DNA from 2 places in the Lysinibacillus sp. GW823-FHT02G10 genome. Region 2 is predicted to be linked to the other one. Evidence: riboswitches for the same ligand, from Rfam matches in the RefSeq annotation. Region 2 holds a riboswitch; the other holds the start of a gene.
What was found. Region 2 has a riboswitch for cyclic di-AMP ahead of AC1RFD_RS10155 (TrkH family potassium uptake protein). Riboswitches for the same ligand answer to the same signal wherever they lie in the genome.
Positions count from the first base shown of each region.

Region 1: it holds a riboswitch for cyclic di-AMP, as region 2 does, so the genes downstream of both, AC1RFD_RS21145 (APC family permease) here and AC1RFD_RS10155 (TrkH family potassium uptake protein) in region 2, are expected to answer to the same signal.

Region 1 is NZ_JBXAJI010000012.1:22,019-30,073, reverse strand. It holds gene AC1RFD_RS21155 (nucleobase:cation symporter-2 family protein) at 1-51, opposite strand, end outside; gene AC1RFD_RS21150 (xanthine phosphoribosyltransferase) at 51-635, opposite strand; purine riboswitch at 770-871, opposite strand; gene AC1RFD_RS21145 (APC family permease) at 1,036-2,859, opposite strand; cyclic di-AMP (ydaO/yuaA leader) riboswitch at 2,978-3,127, opposite strand; gene AC1RFD_RS21140 (PepSY domain-containing protein) at 3,341-3,865, opposite strand; gene AC1RFD_RS21135 (PepSY domain-containing protein) at 3,956-4,627, opposite strand; gene AC1RFD_RS21130 (HAMP domain-containing sensor histidine kinase) at 4,624-5,919, opposite strand; gene AC1RFD_RS21125 (response regulator transcription factor) at 5,909-6,604, opposite strand; gene AC1RFD_RS21120 (hypothetical protein) at 6,723-7,007, opposite strand; gene AC1RFD_RS21115 (leucine-rich repeat protein) at 7,106-8,055, opposite strand, start outside.
Region 2 is NZ_JBXAJI010000002.1:41,673-49,727, reverse strand. It holds gene AC1RFD_RS10160 (potassium channel family protein) at 1-511, opposite strand, end outside; gene AC1RFD_RS10155 (TrkH family potassium uptake protein) at 537-1,874, opposite strand; cyclic di-AMP (ydaO/yuaA leader) riboswitch at 1,991-2,132, opposite strand; gene rpsU (30S ribosomal protein S21) at 2,385-2,558, shown strand; gene AC1RFD_RS10145 (NfeD family protein) at 2,871-4,199, shown strand; gene floA (flotillin-like protein FloA) at 4,203-5,207, shown strand; gene AC1RFD_RS10135 (YqfB family membrane protein) at 5,233-5,709, shown strand; gene AC1RFD_RS10130 (hypothetical protein) at 5,764-6,024, shown strand; gene AC1RFD_RS10125 (sporulation protein YqfD) at 6,014-7,126, shown strand; gene AC1RFD_RS10120 (PhoH family protein) at 7,129-8,055, shown strand, end outside.

The DNA of each region.
Region 1 (8,055 bases), on a different contig from region 2:
CATTGCAAGTAAATGTTGAATCGCTAGCGCAGTCGATTTAAAGGTATTCATTACGCGCGAGCCTCCGTAGCAAATGTTACTTTGCCATCTTCAAGAGAATCTACTATTGCTAATGACTCAACGCGAACACCTTGCTCACGCAATAGTTTTCCGCCATCTTGGAAGCCCTTTTCAATAACAATTCCAACTCCTACAACATTCGCACCCGCTTGTGCAGCAATATCAAGTAAGCCTTTGACAGCCTCACCATTAGCTAAGAAATCATCTACGATTAAAATATTGTCATCTTCGCTTAAGAAATTACGTGAGACAGAGATCTCATTTGTTTCATTTTTTGTGAATGAATGTACCTTTGAAGAATAAAGGTTATCTGAAAGAGTTAATGATTTACGTTTACGAGCAAACACGACAGGCGCGCCAATTTCTAAGCCTAACATCACGGATGGGGCAATACCTGAAGATTCTATTGTTAAAATCTTTGTAATCACTTGATCAGAGAAACGATTTGCAAATTCATGACCAATTTCCTTCATTAGCATGGGATCAATTTGATGGTTTAAAAATGAATCAACCTTTAATACGGATGAAGATAATACTTTACCCTCTTGCATAATTTTGTCTTGTAATAACTTCATTTCTTTCATATCCTTCTTTCGTAAAAAATTATAAAAAAACGCTGAATACTTTGATTCCATTCTGCTACGAGTGGAGCAAAGCATTCAGCGCAAAAACGTCGAAATGAATAGAAAACATCATTAAATTGAAGTTCTCTAAAAGCATTGCTACCCATAGTCGATTCATTTACGGTAAATCGGTAGAAACTTGCGAGCCCTATTCTCGCTATTATATGAGTGGATTTGTATGAAACTATCAGAATAACCAATTTATCACTTTATTCGGTAAGGGCTACTATCTCTCACCAAAAAAAGTTTGATTTTTCGGAATTTAATGGTATTCTGGAACTTTTTAATTGTAAACGTTCGTGTTTTCAATCAACGTACTGATTATAACAGACTATTTTCTAGCTTGCTAGCATTATTTTGATAAATGGAACGGTACTGTCATAATGACGACATTTCTGTGAAATAACAGTGATGTACGAATGAGAAGACTCGATTGGTTGTGTAGCATATGATGCCACCCTTTTTTCGGTAAGAATTGAGGGATAACAACTGTAACTTTATGACCTGTCTTCGTACATTGATGTTCTACTTTATCAATAAATTTAATTAATGGCTGTGTAATGCTGCGATATGGTGAATAGTAGGTAACTAATCGTACATCAGGTTGCCAGGCATTCCACTTCTCTTCAAAAGCTTTTGCATCTGCTTGATCGAAAGCTACGTAAAAGGCTATCACTTTATCAACCTTAAGTGATTTGGCATAATGTAGGGAGTTTTCAACCACCTTTGTTATACCAGCTACTGGCACAATGAAAACATTCCCCTCAATAGTAGCCAGTTCCTCATGATTTAATCTTAACTGTTCTCCAACAGCTTGATAATGTTGCTTAATGCGATGGAATACAAAAATAATAATTGGTAAAAAGATAAACACTGGCCATACTTGAGGCATTTTTGTCACAAAAAACATCATTGCCACGATGAAAGAGATAGCAGCCCCAATTGTATTGATCGTAAATCTTGCTACCCAGCCTTTAGGTTTTTCGCGCCACCATTTTCTCATCATTCCCGTTTGCGCTAATGTAAAGGGAATAAATACGCCTACTGCATAGAGCGGAATTAAATGCTCTGTGGCCCCGTCAAAAAGTATAATTAAAAAAATGGCTGCAATACCTAGCATTAAAATACCATTTGAATAGCCAAGACGATCCCCACGAATTTGGAAGATTCTTGGGATAAAACCATCCTTCGATAAATTCACAGCAAGCAAGGGAAAAGCTGAATATCCTGTATTTGCGGCAAGTACTAAAATCATTGCCGTTGTCCCCTGTACAATATAATAAAGAAAATTTCGACCAACACTAGCTTCTGCTAGTTGGGAAACGACTGTTGCTTCTGCTGTTGGTGCAACGCCATAAAAATAAGCTAGACTAACAATCCCGATGAATAAAACGGCTAAAATGGCACCCATTGCTAAAAGCGTTTTAGCAGCATTATTCGGGGCAGGATTTCTAAAATTAGGTATGGCGTTAGAAATAGCCTCTACTCCTGTTAACGCTGAGCTTCCTGAAGCAAATGCCTTTAATAAAATAAATAGGCTAATCCCTGCCACTGGTGTGCCAATCTTTGGATGTAGCTCTGCAGGCACCTGTCCAGTTGCCACATTATAGAGCCCAATCCCGATTAGCAACAGCATAACGCCTACAAATAGATAAACTGGGTACGCCAAGATAGAGGCTGACTCTGTTACACCTCGCAAGTTTAAAATCGTTAAGAAAATCACAAATATAATAGCAATGGGTACATTATAAGCATGAAGACTTGGAAATGCAGATGTAATGGCATCTGTCCCGGCCGACACACTTACTGCTACCGTTAAAATATAATCAACAAGCAAAGAACCCCCTGCAACAAGACCTGCATTCACGCCTAAATTTTCTCGTGATACGACATAGGCGCCTCCTCCATGTGGATAGGCGAAGATAACTTGACGATAGGATAAAATCAGTGCCACGAGTAGAATAACCACTCCAGCGGCAATAGGTAAAGAATACCAAAACGCCATTGTACCTACCGTCATTAGGACAATTAAAATTTGTTCTGGTCCATAGGCTACTGATGACAATGCATCTGATGATAATATGGCCAGTGCCTTTGTTTTACTTAGCTTTTGTTCCCCTAACGCATCGGATCTTAATGGTTTGCCGATTACATAACGTTTGAATGAGGATTTCATTGATAAACACCTTCTAGTTTCATAGAATGTGTTTCGCCTTTCTAAATTACATCAAAAAACGCCTACAAGTCATCACTAAATAAGACTTGTAGACGCTCATCCGTCTGCCAAGCTCCACTTTTCTGCTCTTAACGCTTACGAGGTTAGCTGTCGGATTCGGGCCTGAGTAGCCCTACTCCTCCACAAGGAAGAGATTCACCCCAAGAATGGCTATGCCATCCATCAAAATTGGTTCCCCCGCGTTTAGTTGCTTCAGCGATTTAGAAATTTGAAACTTTTATAATGATGTCATATTACGCCTGCTAATTGAAAAAGTAAAGAAGAAAATTTTTCTCTTTTTTGAGTAAAAGCATAGGCTTTTTTTGAACATATAAATAATCGCTTCTTAAAGAAAATTTCCTGAATACCTAGTCAATACCCACAATATAAACAATAAAAACTGCCTTAAAGGTATATTCTACCTTCAAGACAGCTCATTATATTAGTCATCAAAGCCTTGTTCAAAGTCGATAATGTTCCCAGAGACTGCATCCACATCTACTTCGTATTCATATTGACCATCTTTCAGTTCAATTTCATATACACCATCATCAAGCTTAATTTTTGTTACTTTACCCTTTGCTTTTGTTTGGGCTGTCTTGATAGCCTGCTCTTTTGTAATTATTTTTGTTGTAGTAGTCGTAGCAGGAAGATGATCATCCCAATCATCGTCATCTAGACGTTCCTTTTTCTGCTTGAGTAATTTTCCACTATAAGCATCAAATTTTAAATCATATTCTTCTGTATCTGTATACACCTCTACTTCATAAATAGAGCTAAACTGATTTTGGTCAATTTCGATATTGGCAACTGTACCATCCACTACCGCTAGAGCTTTCTTCTCAATTTCCTGCATGGATAAGACCTTTTTTTCTTGGGCATTTCCTGATAATAAAGTCGTCGAGCCAATCGCTGCACCCACTCCCAGTGTAATTACTAGTGCTGGAATCATGATCATTTTTTTCATGTTCATCTCTCCTTTGTTTTATCTAAACTTAGCTTACCAAGTGAAGATGATAGAACTATAAGAGAAACATTAGAATTTCATGAGAATGATTTAATGATCGTCATCCCATGTTACAGACAGTACTTTTCCTGAAATAGCATGAATTTGAAATGTAGCTTCGTCCTCCTGCGTTTCAATCTCAACTAAATAGTAACCACCCTCTGAGGTTTCTTCAAAATCAACTGAATCCACTTCACCCTTTAATTGCTTAAGAGCTATTTGAATGGCCTGTTGCTCAGTAATAATAGGCTCTTCGATAGGTTGTTCTTGTGGCTCAACCTTTTTCTCAGCCAGTAGTTCGCCAGTATAACCATCAAACGTTAAATCCTTTTGAATTTCCTCATTTTCAACACGTACAGTGTAAATGGAGTCTGTAAGCATAACGCTTTCTATATCTCCATATTCCTTTTTAACCATTTGTCTGATCTGCTTTTCTGTTAAAAGTAATTTACTATGTCCTTCTTTCAGGATTAGATCAGTCACCTGTTGTGTCGTAACATCGAGTATAGCTGCATACTTGACATCGTCACGCGTAAAAAGCATTTCAAAGGTATTTCCTTGTTTTTCAACCTGTGTAACATGACCATTGTAGATAGTCTCAATATGATGAATAGCCTGCGCTTCACTAAGAGGTTGAACGTAAAAATAACGATGTTGAACAAACCAAATTACTCCACTACAAAGAAGGATAATAACAACAATTACTAACATCCACTTTTTCATTGCTGTCCCTCCTTTGGTATACATAAAGTAAAGCTTGAGCCTTCCCCTAGCTTACTTTTCACATCTATCGTTATACCTAATTGTTGTGCCAGTTCATGTGCGATTGCTAGCCCTAGCCCTGAACCACCTGTTTTACGATTACGATCCTCTGTTACACGATAGAAACGCTCAAACAAATGAGGAATATGCTCGACTGGAATACCAATACCAAAATCTTGGATGGTAATACGTACATGGTTGGTTGTTTCAGTGGCTTGAATACGTACTTCATCCTCACTATATTTCCTAGCATTATCCAGCAAAATAAAAAGTAGTTGCTTCAATATTTTTTCATCACTATAAATAAATTTTGGTATCTGCGCATCAATTCTAAATGTTCGATGATAAGCCTGTTCCATTTGTGAAGCTACTTTATTTAAGAAAGGGGCAAGCTCTAGTTGTTCGAAATGAACGTCCAATTGCTCTTTGTTTTTAGCTAGCTCTAGCAATTGCAACACCATTTCATGCATACGAGATGATTCATTGGCAATGGCCTGTAAGGATTCCTGAGCAACCTCACGATTATCAAAACCCCTTCTTAGGAGTAGTTTTGCATAACTTTCAATGACAGTTATAGGAGTTTTTAACTCGTGAGAGGCATTTGATACAAATTCTTGTTGCTTTTGATAATGTTGTTCAAGCTTCTCCATCATTATATTAAAAGTGCGGTTAATGTTTATTAACTCGTCCCCACCTTTTTCTGTAGTATCTATTTTTTCATATTTCCCAGTAGATGCACTTTTGCGCATGGTCTCATTTAAACGTTCTAGCGGTAATAAAATAAGTCGCCCAAGTACCAAGCTCGCTAGGAAAATTGGAATCGTTGCAACAACAGATACAACAACTAAGATGACCTTTAACAAATCTAATGTCCGTTCTACTTCTTCCATAGATTGCTGTAATGTTATGTCCACTACCGTCCCGTCGATCCAAATAGCAGGCATAGTGTAGGTAATGGCAGGGACTTCTTGCATTTCAAGGGTAGCTTGAACCTTTGTTTTCAAGCGTTCACCATCATAAATATAAACAGCACCATCCGTTGGCATATAAGCTCTTAATACTTGCTGTAGGTTGGTTTGTGCATTTAACTGACTCAGTGTAGAGCTTAAATCATTTGCCCGTGACTGGAGCTGGTTATATTCCGTATCATAGGCAAATTTCTCATACAACAAATAAATTCCACTATTTGTTGCCACTATAATAACTAGCATAAGCAATGTTGTTAGTAGATGAATTTTTGTTTTAAGTCTCATAACTATGTTCCTTTAGCACATATCCAACACCTCGAATTGTTTGGATAAGAGGTGCTGGATTAGCAGCCTCAAGCTTTTGCCGTACATAACGTATATAAACATCCACAACATTTGTATCCCCATAATAATCATAGCCCCACACAGCCTCTAATATTTGCTCCCTTGTCAGTACTTGTTTAGGATGCTTTAGTAAATAGAACAACAAATCATACTCACGAGGTGTCAGCTGAATTTCCTTATCAAAATACACAACTTCCCTTGTTTGCTCGTTTATCGATAAATGGCCAAATGTAAGTGCAACTTGCTTTGGATTTACCTTCTGCGAAAACCGTAATGCATTGCGAATTCGTGCCAGTAGCTCCTCAATTTCAAAAGGCTTTGTCACGTAATCATTGGCTCCTAAATCCAAGCCCTTTACCTTATCCTCTACTTCACTTTTAGCAGTTAGCATGATAACAGGTGTTTGGGATTCTGTTGCACGAATACGCTTTAGCACATCAATACCGCTCATCTCAGGTAGCATGATATCAAGTAAAATTAAATCCCATTGCTGCTCACGGTATTGTAGTAAGCCTTCTGCTCCTGTATGAGCCATTGCTGCCTCATATCCTTCAAATTGAAGCTCCAGTTGTAGCACTCTCGCAATATTCTCTTCATCTTCTATAATTAAAATTCGATGTGTCATGTCGAATCCGTCCTTCGCCTTTTCTTTTCATCGTATACGATACAAGTGGTGAAAGTCTAATTAGAAAATGATGAGAAAGACAATACATTTCTTTTTTTGACACAGGGTACGTCTTTAACTAATAAACTTTCGGTAAAAAGCTGTAAATATCCCTTTTCTCAAAAATTCCTGAGCTTACTTTAGCAACTTTTTTGCCATTTAAACGGCTTGGAAAGGGAAACTCAATATGTGGACCATTATAATGAATAATTGTCACTGTACCATCAGAGTTATTACGCCAATCATAATTCCTTTCATCCGTTTTAATTGAAAGTTTAATCGATACAAAAGCTAAAGTTAAGAATAATATGAAGAAGGCAAGACGAACGATTTTCAATAGAAACACTTCCTTTTCTATTAGCATAATAATTTACATCCTTACGCACTATTGAGTAATGTTAATAATTTGAACAAAAAAATCTCACCAAAAGCTTTATGGATAGCCATTGGTGAGGTTTTTAATTATTGATGCAAAGCTCTATACAAAAATGTTACAAACTCCGCACGTGTTACAGGATCATTTGGTCTAAAGTTGCCATTATCTCCAATTGTGATCCCATTTCCTGCAAGTATAGCGATAAAGTTGTGTGCCCAGTGTGTTTTTGGCACATCCTCGAAAGTATCTTTATTCGATGAAGTTAAATTAAAGGCAAGAACTAATACTTTTGCCATTTGAGCGCGTGTCAAATTCGTAGTTGGCTGGAAGTTCCCATCTATGCCTTCAAACAAACCTGCTTGTTGCACCTGATCGATTACCCCAAAATAGAGATGGCTTTTAGGTATATCGTTAAATTCTCGCGCATCTTTTTTCGGTTCTAGCGCTAATGCTCTTGTTAATATCAGGGCAGCATGCTGGCGCTGAATTGGTGCATTTGGCTTGAAAGTGCCATCTTGATAGCCTGTAATAATGCCCTGCTTTGCCATCTCCTGAATCATCGCCCAGGCCCAATGTCCTTGAGAAATATCTGAGAAGATGATATCTGGCTCTGTTGGTTGTGGATCAATTGGTTCTTCAGGTTTAGGTTTTTGTTCTTCAGGTTTTTGTTCTTCAGGTTTTTGTTCTTGTTTTTCAGGTATGTTTGGCCCTGGTATTGGGGATGGATTCGGAGATATACTTCCTCCACCACCCGATGAACCGTCTGTTACCCAATGGGCATATAAGGTGATATTGGACTTCACTACATCTTTAGAAAAATTCCATGGTATCGTCAGTTCAATATCCTTATACCAGCCTGTAAATGTATAGCCTGCCTTTGTTGGATTTACTGGATTTGTTGCTAAGGTATCTTTTGTTACCTTCTGTGATGCTACTGTACTTCCTCCATTTGTTTCGAAATCCACCGTATACTGTGCGACGACGTTTTCCCATTTTGCATATAAGGTTGTATTTTGGGTTATCATATCCGTTGTAA
Region 2 (8,055 bases):
CGCGCAAGTCTAAATCCCGAAGGTTTTGTCCAGCCATTTTGGAAGGAATCATAATTTCTTCAATGCTGTATTCCTTTGATAATTCGATATAATTCAACATATTTGGGGATAGGAGTTGATTAGCTACACGTTCACCCATATCTCTTTCTGGGTAAATAATCCAATCAGCTCCTACTTTATCTAACACTTGTCCATGTCTTTTACCAAGTGCCTTTGCGATCACTTTTTTGATCCCTAGCTCTTTTAATAAAGAGACGGTTAAAATACTAGATTGCATATCATTACCGATCGCTACGATAACACAATCGAAGTTACCAATACCAATCGATTTTAAGGCTTTTTCTTCTGTTGTATCTGCAACCACAGCGTGAGTCACATAGGGTTCGGCATCCTCTACTCTTTCTTCATTTATATCAATTCCTAATATTTCCTGTCCAGCTTCATGCAATCTGCGAGCGACGCTTGTTCCGAATCTACCTAAGCCAATCACAGCGTATTGTTTAATGGTCATAGCGTTCTGTCTTCCTCTCATTTGGTTATCCAATCATAATATTTCCTTTTGGGTGGCGGAAACTCTCTTTTTTTCTTCGTTTTGCAATGGCAAAAGCAATGGTTAATGGTCCTACTCTTCCTGCGAACATTGTAATAATCAGAAGAAGACGACCAGCAGGTGTTAGCTCTGGAGTTAGGCCCATCGAAAGACCAACAGTACCAAACGCAGAGGTAGCCTCAAATAAGTACATCATAAAGCTATGATGCTGTTCCGTGATACTGAGAATAATCGTCACGACTACAACAATTAATCCTCCACACATTGTAACCGTCAAAGCCTTTAAGATAGTTTCAGTAACAATTCTACGTTTAAAGAGAACGACATCTTCTTTTCCTCGAATTTGTGACCACATAGTAGCTACTAAAACAGCAAAGGTTGTGATTTTAATACCTCCAGCAGTCGACCCAGAGCCTGCCCCAATAAACATGAAAAGAATCATTAAAAATAATGTAGAATGCGTTAAGTCCCCAATAGCCAGTGTATTGGAGCCAGCAGTTCGTGGTGTAACCGCTTGGTAAAGGGAACCTAATACTTTACCCCATTCGGATAATGGTCCAAGAGTTTTTTGGTTGCCATACTCAAACAAAAATATCAAAATGGTTCCGCTAACAGTGAGCAAAAGTGTCGTTACTAAGACTATTTTTGAATGGACAGAAAGCCTTTTAGTTACACGATATTCATACAATTCATTCATCACAATAAAGCCTAATCCACCGATTGTAATAAGAGCACAGATGGTGAAAACAACAAAGGGGTCATCAACATAGGCAGTCATTCCGTTAAAGCCACCCATTAAATCGAAGCCCGCGTTGTTGAAGTTGGATATGGCATGAAAAAATCCAAAATAAAGGGCCTTTCCAATAGGCATATCAAAAGAAAAACGAATCGATAGAATTAGACCACCGATTATTTCAATACATGCTGTAAAGAGTAATATTCTTTTCACTAATCGAACAAGACCAGCAATGGAGATATTATTAAATGCTTCTTTAAGCAGCAGTCTTTCTTTTAATGAAATTTTCTTTCCAAGCAGTAAAAATAATAATGTGGCAAATGTCATAAATCCTAAACCGCCAATTTGGATTAAGAATAAAAGGACCACTTCGCCAAAAATAGAGAAGGTATCACCTGTATCAACTACAATTAAACCTGTGACACAAGTAGCTGATGTAGCAGTGAATAAAGCATCTAAAAAGGGCAAACCCTTCCCATCCTCAGTAGAAAATGGCATTGTTAAAAGAAACGTACCTATGGCAATGATAAGGGCAAAGCCCAATACAAGAACTTTGGGAGGATTTAATGCTCTTTTAAAATTGTTCATTTAATATTTCCTCAATTCTGAATAGTAAACAACTGTTTGTTAGATGGCATAATAAAAAGACCTACGATTAGAGCATGAAAAGGGTAGAAAGCATGCTAATAATGGTGGTCAATAACGACCTCCTTCGCTTTAGCCGACGAAGTTAGCTGACGGGTAGGATGGCGAAAGAGCTTTCTCATCCCTTCTGCTAAAGCAGAATTAACCCCAAAAGATTGGTTCCTCCGTTCTCAAATAGTTGAGATTTGGCCGATATGAAATTGAATGTGATTATTCTACGCCTTTATTCTATTTTTTGTAAACCCCTTAATTGTTAAGAAAATGTAATTATTTTTATTGTGGGCGAATTGTGTGTGAATAATTCGAGCAAAAATAAAACCAAAAATTCACTTGATAATTTCGCATACTTTCTATTGACCATTATTAGACAATACGATATAATTTTTTAGTACACAACAGAAGGTGATTTGCCTAATTGTGTATTGACGTGTGTTCGGAGGGAGGGAAAGAGAGATGTCAAAAACTGTCGTTCGCAAAAACGAATCGCTTGAAGATGCTCTTCGCCGCTTCAAACGTACTGTATCAAAAAGTGGTACAATTCAAGAAGTTAGAAAGCGCGAGTTCTACGAAAAACCTAGCGTAAAACGTAAAAAGAAATCAGAAGCTGCACGTAAACGTAAGTGGTAATTTAATTTCCCATTAAAAATCCCTACGTTCATAACACGCAATTGTATGATTCACTGAGCAGACAAAGTTATACCTGAAATTAATCACATTTTTGATTAATTTCAGGTATTTTACATTGCTCAACTTTACGTACATATGAAAAAGCCGAATGAAATCACTTTGATTCATTCGGCTTTTTTGCACATACTAAGTGTTAGTAATTGGCATTAGATCGAATGATAAATAATTAATAAATTTTTTAAGATTTGTGAAACTTTTCGCATGATTGACCGTATATACAGAGGAGAGGCATGTTAGAAGGGAGGGAAAAAGATGCGAAAACGGAGAATCCTCAGCTATTTACTAGTGATATGGATGACTTTTTTGTTAGCGTTTCCATTAACTTCGGCTTTTGCCAGTAATAAGGTTTATCATGTTCCGATTCATAATGAAGTAGAGCGAGGACTTCATGCATTTTTAGAACGAGCTTTTAAAGAGGCTGAAGAAAACAATGCAGAGGCGATTATCTTAGAAATACATACGCCTGGCGGTTTTGTGAATGCAGCAAGCGATATCGCCATGCTTATGGATGCAACGCAAATAAAAACGATTGCTTATATTAATAAGGATGCGCACTCAGCAGGAGCGTTTTTAGCCTTACATGCGGATGAGATCTACATGGTTCCAAATGGAACAATCGGTGCAGCGGCAGTTATCGATTCAGCAGGTAATGCAGCCGACCTAAAGGCCAATAGCGCTTGGCTTGCTCAAATGAAAGCAGCAGCAGAAACGTCAGGGCGCGACCCTAAGTATGCATTAGCAATGGCAGATACCAACTATGAACTACCAGAATACCGTGCTGGCGGAAAGAATTTGTTAACCCTATCAGCCTCAGAGGCAGCAAAGGTTAAATATTCTGAAGGGACGGTTAACGATTTTCAGGAGCTTTTAGAAGTAACCAACTTGAATGGTAGTGATGTTGTTCCCATTGAACCAACCTTTTCTGAAAAGTTAGCTCGTTTTATTACAAATCCCATCATTGTACCTATTCTATTGTCTATCGCTAGCTTAGGACTTGTGATGGAGCTTTATTCGCCAGGATTTGGTGTTCCAGGTATAATGGGCTTATCAGCACTTGGTTTATTTTTCTTTGGACATATGGTGGCCGGCTTTGCGGGATATGAAACATTATTGTTATTTATTGTTGGCTTAGCCCTTTTAATTGCAGAGTTTTTTGTCCCCGGTGGAATTGTTGGTATTTTAGGCGGTGTCTTAATAGTACTAAGTCTGATACTGGCAGGTGCAAATATGATGCAAATGATAGTAGCAATTCTCATTGCGCTTGTGATAGCGATGATAGGAATGGTGATTCTGATGAAATTTTTCGGAAAAAAACTGCATGTTTTAAACAGGCTTGTGTTAATGGATGCAACTACGACAGAAGAAGGGTATGTATCCAATGTGAATCGCACAGAACTGTTAGGAAAAATTGGGAAAACGCTTACACCACTTCGTCCATCTGGAACAATGGTACTTGGTAGTGAACGCATTGATATTGTATCAGAAGGTGGCTATATCGATGCCAATCAACATGTAGAAATTATTAAAGTTGAAGGCTCACGCATTGTTGTGAGACAAACAGATAAAGAGATGGAGGAATAGAAAATGGGTTTTGATTTAGCTTTGATTGGTCCTATTGCTGGACTAGTTATTTTATTCATTGTGCTTGCGGTATTCTTTACCTTTGTACCCGTTGCATTGTGGATTTCTGCATTAGCAGCAGGTGTACGTGTGAGTATTTTTACATTAATTGGGATGCGATTGCGTCGTGTAATCCCTTCTCGAATTGTTAATCCGTTGATTAAAGCACATAAAGCAGGTTTACCTGTAACGATTAATCAGTTAGAGAGTCACTATTTAGCAGGTGGTAATGTTGACCGTGTAGTGAATGCCTTAATTGCGGCTCACCGTGCCAATATTGAGCTGTCATTTGAACGTTGTGCAGCAATCGATTTAGCTGGGCGTGATGTATTAGAAGCTGTTCAAATGTCTGTTAATCCAAAAGTTATTGAAACACCTTTCATTTCAGGTGTAGCAATGAACGGGATTGAGGTAAAAGCAAAGGCTCGTATTACCGTGCGTGCCAACATCGAGCGTTTAGTCGGTGGTGCTGGTGAAGAAACAGTTATTGCCCGTGTAGGGGAAGGGATCGTTTCTACAATTGGTTCGGCTACTAGTCATACAGAAGTATTAGAAAATCCAGATATGATTTCTCAAACGGTTTTATCTAAAGGTTTGGATTCAGGAACAGCCTTTGAAATCTTATCCATTGATATTGCGGATGTAGATATCGGTAAAAACATCGGGGCTGAATTACAAATTGAACAAGCACAAGCTGATAAAAACATTGCGCAAGCAAAAGCTGAGGAACGTCGTGCAATGGCTGTAGCAAACGAGCAAGAAATGATTGCACGTGTTCAAGAGATGAAGGCAAAAGTAGTAGAAGCAGAAGCGGAAGTACCACAAGCGATGGCTGAAGCCTTACGTTCTGGTAATCTTGGCATTATGGATTATATGAACTATCGCAATATCCAAGCAGATACAGCGATGCGCGACTCTATCTCAAAAGTAAGCAATGATAAACCTGAAAAAAATGAACCCAATGCTTAATAACGGAAAGGAGCGAAACTAACATATGGAACAGTTAATAATCTTCGCCATAATAGCCATAGTCAGCTCTATTTTCGGAAAATCAAAAAATAAAAAGCCTCAGAAGCAGATGCCTCCTTTTAATAAAGACACCGTGGTGGAGCCTCCAGTTACGGAGAAAGCACCACATCGTACTGGGAAAGCACAGAGTTTTGAAGATTTTGCACGAGAATTTATAGGAGATTGGATTCCAGAAAATGAGAAAGTCGAGGAGCCTAAAAAATTTGTTGAACAACAAGTGAAAAGGGAAATACCAAGCTATGTTGCTCCAGCTGTCATTCCAGCAGATATCCCTAGCCGTTCTTCTAATCGAGAAGGTCGAGGACGATTAGCAGCTGGAAAAAAAGAAGTGCAATCAGTTGGCACAAATTCGACTTTACAACTACCTCAATCTAAAAATGATCTTATGCAAGCAATCGTGATGGCTGAAATATTAGGGCCACCGAAATCAAAAAGAAAATAACTAGCATGTCCTCCTTTTTCGATGCATATATTGCCGAAGAAGGAGGCATTTTTTATGAAAAAATTATTTCAATTAACGCCACTACTTGAGTTGTTAGAATACGAATCATTAAAAATTATTGGACCCTACCGTTTTATTCATGCAGATGCGACGACCTGTTCGTTTGTCTATGCAGATTATCATATTACTGTCAATGCGGATTCAGTGACAATCAATGCGCTCAAAGAAGAAATGCTACATCTCACTGTTGACAATCTACAGGAGCTTCATATGAAAATGACAAAGAATATGGGTGTGAGCAAAAATGTGGAATAATCGGCCAATTATTATACGTATAAAGCGCCATGAAAATGTTCATCCTTTTATTCAAGCATTGCACGCTCAACATGTCCCATTAAAGCGTGTTGTCTTTCGTGAGCAGGAAGTTTCCTTTGAAACGACGATGCATTATCTACCAAAAATTCGCCGTGTACGAAGACGTTTTCGCTTAAAAATGGCTGTATTTTATGCAGATGAGCTTCAAGTTTTTCGAGCGCAAATTTGGACTTTATTGGGCTTAGCCTTTATGATTGCTATTCCAATTCTTTGTGCACAAGTCATATGGCGAGTGGACATAGAAGCCGCAACACCAGAACTAGAGCAGCGTTTAGGTAAGACCTTTCATGAAACCTTTCAATTAGAAACCCCTTTATCTCAAAAAAAGTTACCTTCCAATACGGTTATACGACAAAAGCTGTTAGAGCAACACCGAGAGCTATCATGGGTTCATATTGATAAACATGGCGGACGAGTAATTTTGAGACCACAGGAATCACCTAAACAAACAGAGCAAACAACTGATAAATTAGCCTCCCATATAGTAGCAACGAAAAGTGGTGTCATTACACACTTTAATATACAGCATGGCGAGCGAAAAATTTCAGTAAATGATACAGCCTACGAGGGTGACGTCCTCGTAAGTGGTGTATTAGAAAGTGGCACAGATCAAGTTTTTGTAGGGGCGAAGGGAGAGGTTTATGCAGACTATTGGCTTGAATGTTCATTTAAAATTCCAACAAAAATTACCGTGGAAACCTTGCAGCAAAAGCAATGGCGAGTGTTGATAAAGGGTATACATGAGGAAAAGGTGGATTATGTACAAAGAAAAGATTTACCGAATTGGCTATCCCCCTATGTTTCAATTGTAGAGGAGCAACAGACGAAAACGATGCAAGTAGAGTTGGATGAATCGAAAATTGAGTCATTGCTGATTCCTTTATTGCATGAAAAAGTATTACGCTCGTTACCTGCAAAAACAATCATCAAGAAAGAAAACCTTTTACAGGCAAAGTGGGGGAATGGTACAGTTGAAGGGAAAGTTCTATTTTTAGTCAATGAAAACATTGCAAGTCCAATACAAGGCCTACAAGGAGAATGATTATGTCAGAACAGTTAACTGTATTACAGGTGGATAATCCAAATGAAGCGGTTATGCTACTAGGTATTTCCGATGCAAATATGAAATTAGTTGAAGAAGCACTTAATGTTCATATCATTACGCGTGGTGAACAAATTCAACTTGCGGGTGAAGAAAATGCTAAGGAACAGGCAACATTTCTTCTGCATGCTTTATTGAAGGTCATTCGCAAAGGAATTAATATTGATCAACGTGATGTCACAACAGCTATTGAAATGACACAAAAAGGAACAATCGAGTATTTTGCAGAACTATATGATGAAGAAATAGCACGCACAACGAAAGGTAAGTCAATTCGTGCAAAAACAATTGGTCAACGAGAATACATACAAGCAATCCGTCATAAAGACGTTGTTTTCGGTATTGGTCCAGCCGGTACTGGGAAAACGTATTTAGCGGTAGTCATGGCAACACAGGCACTTAAGAACGGTCATGTTAAGAGAATTATTTTAACTCGCCCTGCTGTTGAAGCTGGAGAGTCTCTAGGCTTTCTTCCAGGAGATTTAAAGGAAAAGGTTGATCCATATCTTCGACCTCTCTATGACGCTTTAAACGACATCTACGGCTCAGAACAAACACAGCGGCTAATTGAACGAGGAACGATTGAAATCGCCCCTTTAGCCTATATGCGTGGCCGTACATTAGATGATGCCTTTGTTATTTTAGATGAAGCACAAAATACAACACATCAACAAATGAAAATGTTCCTAACTCGTCTAGGCTTCGGCTCTAAAATGGTCATCACAGGTGATAAAACGCAAATCGACTTACCCAAAAATACAGAATCTGGCTTGATTGTAGCAGAACGTACATTAAAGTATGTTAAATCTATTCATTTCCAAGTACTAGAACAAGGCGATGTCGTACGTCACCCAATCGTAGCCAAAATC